DNA from 2 places in the Allobosea sp. LjRoot9 genome. Region 1 is predicted to be linked to the other one. Evidence: predicted binding sites of a transcription regulator. Region 1 holds the regulator's gene; the other holds the start of a gene.

Evidence for each region. The regulator HrcA, encoded in region 1, represses chaperone genes, less so after heat shock. The targets are predictions, from matches to a motif close to GTTAGCACTCNCNNNNNGNGAGTGCTAAC.
Region 2: the regulator HrcA is predicted to act here: its motif matches at 1,624-1,652, upstream of groES (co-chaperone GroES).

What each region holds. Positions count from the first base shown of each region.
Region 1 covers NZ_CAXUPC020000002.1:606,370-609,770, reverse strand. Annotated here, with positions in the region: gene rph (ribonuclease PH) at 1-577, opposite strand, end outside; gene hrcA (heat-inducible transcriptional repressor HrcA) at 971-2,056, shown strand; gene ACSQ3P_RS11490 (ankyrin repeat domain-containing protein) at 2,101-2,712, shown strand; gene ACSQ3P_RS11485 (DUF3297 family protein) at 2,807-3,058, shown strand; gene ACSQ3P_RS11480 (N-acetyltransferase family protein) at 3,081-3,401, opposite strand, start outside.
Region 2 covers NZ_CAXUPC020000011.1:172,921-176,321, reverse strand. Annotated here, with positions in the region: gene groL (chaperonin GroEL) at 1-1,222, opposite strand, end outside; gene groES (co-chaperone GroES) at 1,270-1,557, opposite strand; gene ACSQ3P_RS28360 (MarR family winged helix-turn-helix transcriptional regulator) at 1,775-2,230, shown strand; gene ACSQ3P_RS28355 (PaaI family thioesterase) at 2,297-2,764, shown strand; gene ACSQ3P_RS28350 (LysE/ArgO family amino acid transporter) at 2,767-3,375, opposite strand.

The DNA.
Region 1 (3,401 bases):
TGATGACGAAGTTCGCATCGGTCTGCGCGCCGGAATCCTCGATATAGTCGAGATCGAGCACCGGATTGCCGGCGACGATGCCGCAGGAAATCGCTGCGACATGGTCCTTGAGCGGGTTGGAGCCCTTCAGCATGGAGCGGCCCTCCATCCATTTCAGCGCGTCATGCAGCGCGACCCACGCCCCGGTGATCGAGGCCGTGCGGGTGCCGCCATCGGCCTGGAGCACGTCGCAATCGACTACGATCTGGCGCTCGCCGATCGCGGTCAGGTCGACCACGGCGCGAAGCGAGCGCCCGACCAGCCGCTGGATCTCCTGTGTGCGGCCCGACGGCTTGCCGGAGGTGACCTCACGGCGATTGCGCTCATGCGTCGCGCGCGGCAGCATCGCATATTCGGCGGTGACCCAGCCCTTGCCGGTGCCGCGCAGCCAGGGCGGACCCTTTTCTTCCACCGTCGCGGCGCAGAGCACCCGGGTCTCGCCGAATGAGACCATGCAGGAACCCTCGGCATAGCGCACCACGCCGCGTTCGAGCGTGACCTTGCGCATTTCGTCGGCCGCGCGTTTGGAGGGTCGCATGGGAGCATCCTGATTGTTCGAAGTTGGCGGCTTGTAAGCGGTTGAGCCGGGGGCGGCAAGGTTGGGGCTGGATACGTGACGCTTCTCCCTTCTCCCCTGGCAGGAGAAGGTGGCGCGCAGCGCCGGATGAGGGGGCGCCGTGCCCTGTCCGGTTGGCGTCGTGTTCAGCTAGTTGGAAAGCTCACAGCGCCCCCTCATCCGTCTCGGCTTCGCCGATCCACCTTCTCCCGCGAGGGGAGAAGGGAAGCGCGCCCTGGCTCCGCCCGAGACTGACACGCCGCTCCTCTCCTCGCGGGAGAAGAGTTCCCCGCAGCCTTCATTTGCCGTTTCCGCTTGATCCCTCGCAGGTCAGAGCCGACAATAACCGCATGTCACAGCCATTTTATCGCTGAAATGAGCGCCCATACGCCGCGCCCTGAATCCCCCGGCGGCCTGATCGAGACCGATCAGCGCTCGCGCGAGATTTTCCGTCAGATCATCGACGGCTACCTCACCACCGGGGAGCCGGTCGGCTCGCGCAACATCGCTCGCTTGCTGCCGATGACGCTGTCGCCTGCGACCGTGCGCAACGTCATGACCGACCTCGAACTGGCCGGGTTGATCTATGCGCCGCATACCTCTGCCGGGCGCCTGCCCACGGAACGAGGCCTGCGCTTCTTCGTCGATGCCATGATGGAGGTCGGCAACCTCACCTCCGACGAGCGCACCCGCATCGAGGCGCAGATGAAGGCCGCCGCCACCAACCGCACGCTCGATGCGACGCTGACAGAGGCCTCGGCCCTGCTCTCGGGCCTCTCGCGCGGCGCCGGCGTCGTCGTCACCACCAAGGCCAATGCCCGCCTCAAGCATATCGAATTCGTCCGGCTCGATCCCGCTCGTGCGCTCGTCGTGCTGGTGGCCGATGACGGCACGGTCGAGAACCGGCTGCTCGCCTTGCCGCCCGGCCTGCCGGCCTCGGCGCTGACGGAGGCCGCGAATTTCCTCAACGCCCGCATCATGGGCAAGACGCTGGGCGATCTGCGCCGCGAGATCGCCGAGCACCGCGCTGAGATGGAAAGCGAGCTCGATGCGCTGACCGCAAAGCTCGTCGAGAGCGGCATCGCGACCTCGTCGGGTCCCTCGACCGACCGCCATCTGATCGTGCGCGGCCAGGCCAATCTGCTGGAGGACCTGAAGGCGCAGGAGGATCTCGAGCGCATCCGCCTGCTCTTCGGCGATCTCGAGACGCAGACCGATGTCATCGATCTGCTCTCCCGGGCCGAGGCCGGCGATGGCGTGCGCATCTTCATCGGTTCCGAGAACAAGCTGTTCTCGATGTCGGGCTCCTCGATGGTGGCCGCGCCCTTCCGCGACGCGGAGCAGCGCATCGTCGGTGTCGTCGGCATCATCGGCCCGACACGGCTGAACTACGCCCGCATCGTGCCGATGGTCGACTATACCGCCAAGGTGGTCGGGCGGCTGCTCGACGGCGGGCGGTAATGCGTGTCGGCTGCCTGCGTGCAGCGCTTTTGGGTTTGATGCTGATGACGACCGCCGCCGCTGCTGCAGGGCCTGCATTGATCGATGCCGCAGCCGCAGGACGCGCCGACGAGGTGGCCAGGCTCGTCGTGGCCGGCGCTCCGCTCGAAGCACAGGACTCGCAGGGTCGCTCCGCTCTTCTGCTGGCCGTTGCCGGAAACCATGTCGCGACCGCCAAGGCCTTGCTCGATGCCGGTGCGAGCCCGAATACGCAGGCCGCCAATCGCGACACGCCCTGGCTTCTGGCCGGGGCGTTGGGACGTGCCGAGATCATAGCAGTGATGCTGCCGCGCAAGCCCGATCTGACGATCCGCAACCGCTATGGTGGCAACGCCCTGATTCCCGCCTGCGAGCGCGCTCATGTCGAGGCCGTGAAGCTGCTGCTGACCAGCGGCATCGACCTCGATCACGTCAATGATCTCGGCTGGACCTGCCTGCTGGAAATCGTGATCCTCGGTGATGGCGGCCCGCGCCATCAGCAGGTGGCAAAGCTCGTGCTCGATGCCGGAGCCAATCCCCGTCTCGCCGACAAGGATGGCGTGTCGCCGCTCGCCCATGCTCGCCAGAGGGGCCAGCGCGCGGTGGCGGCGCTTATCGAGCAGGCCGGTGGCGGCTGACACGCTCGATTTGGCATCGCCGCCGGTTCGCGCTACCTCTGCCGCCAACGCGGCCTTCCTGCCGCCCGAAATCTGCACGTCAAGGCTTTATCAGATGACCGACACGCTCCCCGACCGTCTCTCCTCGAACCCCAACAGCCCGCATTACAATGAGGAGCTGCTCGCCCGCGATATCGGCGTGCGCTTCAAGGGCGTCGATAAGACCAATGTCGAGGAGTATTGCGTCAGCGAGGGCTGGGTGCGCCTCACCGCCGGCAATGCCAAGGACCGCTTCGGCAATCCGATGACGGTGAAGCTCAAGGGCGAGGTCGAGCCCTATTTCCGCCAGGCCGCGCCCGAGGCCTGAGAGGCTCAGCCTACGTCTTGTATCAGCCGATCGTCTTGTAGAAGAAGGTCGAGCCGCAATCGCGGCCGTCCGGCATCAGGGCGAAGCGGGGAATCGTGCCGACCTCGGTCCAGCCGAGGCGGCCATAGAGCCGCCGGGCCGCGCCGGCCTCGTCAGTGTCGAGCACCAGAAGCGTGCGCCCGGCATTGTGCGCTGCATCTTCGGCCGCGCGCATCAGCTTTTCGCCGAGGCCCTGACGCCGTGCCGAGGAGTGCACCAGCACCTTGGCGATCTCGGCGCGGTGCGGCTGGTTGGGCTTGCCGATCAGCTGAAGCTGCGCCGTGCCGACGATCTCCCCGGCCAA
Region 2 (3,401 bases), on a different contig from region 1:
CGACCGCAGCGCGGGTCGCGTTCAGGGCATCGTCGACGCGGTCCTTCTTCTCCTTGACTTCGACTTCGGTCGCGCCGCCGACGCGGATCACCGCGACGCCGCCAGCGAGCTTGGCCAGACGCTCCTGGAGCTTCTCACGGTCGTAGTCCGAGGTGGTCTCCTCGATCTGCGCCTTGATCTGCGCGACGCGGCCCTCGATGTCTTTCTTCTTGCCGGCGCCGTCGATGATCGTGGTGTTCTCCTTCTCGATGCGCACCTTCTTGGCACGTCCGAGCATGGCGAGCGTCACGGTCTCGAGCTTGATGCCGAGGTCTTCCGAGATCATCTGACCGGCGGTCAGGATCGAGAGATCCTCAAGCATCGCCTTGCGGCGATCGCCGAAGCCCGGAGCCTTGACGGCCGCGACCTTCAGGCCGCCACGGAGCTTGTTGACGACGAGCGTGGCCAGAGCCTCGCCTTCGACGTCCTCGGCGATGATCAGCAGCGGCTTGCCGGTCTGAACGACGGCCTCGAGGATCGGCAGCATCGCCTGAAGCGAAGACAGCTTCTTCTCGAAGATGAGGATGTAGGGATCCTCGAGCTCAGCGACCATCTTCTCGGCGTTGGTGATGAAGTAGGGCGAGAGATAGCCACGGTCGAACTGCATGCCCTCGACGACGTCGAGCTCGGTCTCGGCGGTCTTGGCTTCCTCGACGGTGATGACACCCTCGTTGCCGACCTTCTGCATGGCGGTCGCGATCATCTTGCCGACCGACTCGTCGCCGTTGGCCGAGATGGTGCCGACCTGCGCGACTTCCGCGTTGGACGTGACCTTCTTGGAGTTCTTCTTGAGGTCGGCGACGATGGCTTCGACAGCCAGATCGATGCCGCGCTTCAGATCCATCGGGTTCATGCCGGCGGCAACCGACTTCAGGCCTTCGCGCATGATGGCGGCGGCCAGAACGGTGGCGGTCGTGGTGCCGTCGCCGGCAGCGTCGTTCTGCTTCGAGGCCACTTCGCGCACCATCTGGGCGCCCATGTTCTCGAACTTGTCGGCGAGCTCGATCTCCTTGGCGACGGTAACGCCGTCCTTGGTGATGCGCGGGGCGCCGAACGACTTGTCGATCACGACGTTACGGCCCTTGGGGCCGAGCGTGACCTTGACGGCGTTGTTGAGGATTTCGACGCCGCGCAGCATGCGGTCGCGTGCGTCGGTGGAGAACTTGACGTCTTTGGCAGCCATAAGAGCTACTCCTTACATGAAAACGGGGATGGGCGGTCGCTTGGCGTTCAGCCGATGACGCCCATGACGTCGGATTCCTTCATGATCAGGAGATCCTGGCCATCGATCTTGACCTCGGTGCCCGACCACTTGCCGAACAGGACGCGATCGCCCTTCTTGACGTCCAGCGGGGTCAGTTTGCCGGCTTCGTCGCGGCCGCCCGGGCCGACGGCGATGACTTCGCCCTCTTGGGGCTTTTCCTTGGCGGTATCGGGGATGATGATGCCACCCTTGGTCTTCTCTTCGCCATCAAGGCGACGGACCACAACGCGGTCATGCAGCGGACGGAACTTCATGGTTCTGTCTTCCTCTTGGATCTAATTCGATGCGGGCGCTCAATGGCGAACCCACGATGGGCACCTGTTAGCAGTCTCAGGTATCGAGTGCTAACCGATGGCGGGGAGATAGGCGCGTCGCCTCGGAGAGTCAAGAAATCATCCGGCCATAAAGTGAATGCGGAGGGGGCGCCGGGGGCTTGCTGCCAAAGCTGGTTGAACACGCTAGCATGGCGAAATGACGACACCTGTGCCCGATCCCCGGCTCGACGATATCGCCCGTTCCTGCGTGGCGCTGCATGTGCGCATGACGGCGCGGGCGGTGACGCGGGCCTATGACGAGGCGATGCGCCCGAGCGGGTTGAAGATCACGCAGTTCGTGCTGCTCTCGGCCCTGAGCACCGGCGCCTGGCGCTCCGTCACCGAATTGGCCGAGCGCTTCGCCCTGGAGCGCACCTCGCTGACCCGCAATCTGCAATTGCTGGCAGCCGAGGCGCTGATCGTTCCCGTCGAGTGCAAGGGCCGCGCCTCGGTCTATGCGGTCACCGAGAAGGGCAGGGCGGCGATCGAGGCCGCCATCCCTTATTGGCAGGCAGCGCAGGAGCGGATCGAGGGCGGGCTCGGCAAGGAGCGCTGGAGCGAAACCCGCGAGGGCCTGAAAGCGCTGCGCCGCGTCGCACGCCTTGCGGACTGAGACGCGGCTTGACCGGCGGTCCTTTTGTCACTTAACGTGTATCTACACAATAAGTGAGAAGCAGTGATGGCGCGCGAGGTCGGAGTCGTTTCCCGTGAGGTCCTGCTGGCCGAGGATGGGCTCAGCTTCCTGCGCGGCCTGGCCGAGGGCCGCCATCCCGGCGCGCCCTTCGCCGATGCGATGGATCTTGATCTCGTCGAGGTCGAGGAGGGGCGCGTCGTCTTCGTCGGCAAGCCCTCAGCGCGCTTCTTCAACCCGCTTGGCACGATCCATGGCGGCTGGACGGCGACGATCCTCGATTCCGCCATGGCCTGCGCTGCGCACACCACGCTGAAGGTGGGCGAGGGCTACACGACGCTGGAGATGAAGCTCAACTATGTCCGCCCGGTCATGCCCGATAGCGGCACGGTGCGCTGCGAGGGCAAGCTGATCCATCGCGGCGGCAGCGTCATCACCAGCGAGGGCCGGTTGACCGATGCGCGCGGCAAGCTGCTCGCGCATGGCTCCGAGACCTGCATGGTGCTGCGCGGCTGAGATCAGGCGCTCAGCGCCAGCCTGGCCGCAATCATCCACATCGTGGCGGCAATGGCGGCTTCCAGGGCCCGCCATGCCGACGGCCTGGCGAAGAACGGGCGCAGCCAGCGCGCGCCATAGCCGAGCGCGAAGAAGAACAGGAAGGAGGCGGTGACCGCGCCCGCGCCAAAGACGGGTTCGAACCCGGGAAACTGCGTCGAGATCGTGCCGACCAGCACGACGGTGTCGAGATAGACATGCGGGTTGAGCCAGGTCAGCGCGAGACAGGTTATCAGGGTCTGCCGCAGGCCCGCCGCCCTGCCATAGCCGGTGACGAGCGCCTCATTGGAGCGCAGCGCCGCATGCAGGCTCTTTGCGCCATACCAGAACAGGAAGGCCGCCCCGGCATAGCGCATCATCGGATCGATCCAGGGCGAGAAGGCGGAGATCTGCCGAAAGCTGCTGACGCCGAGTGCGATCAGCACGCCGTCCGACAGCGCGCAGGCGAGGCAGACGGCGAACACATGCTCGTTGCGCAAGCCCTGGCGGAGCACGAAGGCGTTCTGCGCACCGATCGCGAGGATCAGGCTCAGGCTCACGCCGAGGCCCGTCAGATAGACCGTCACGTTCATGCTGTGGCTCTCTCCGGCTGCCGGGG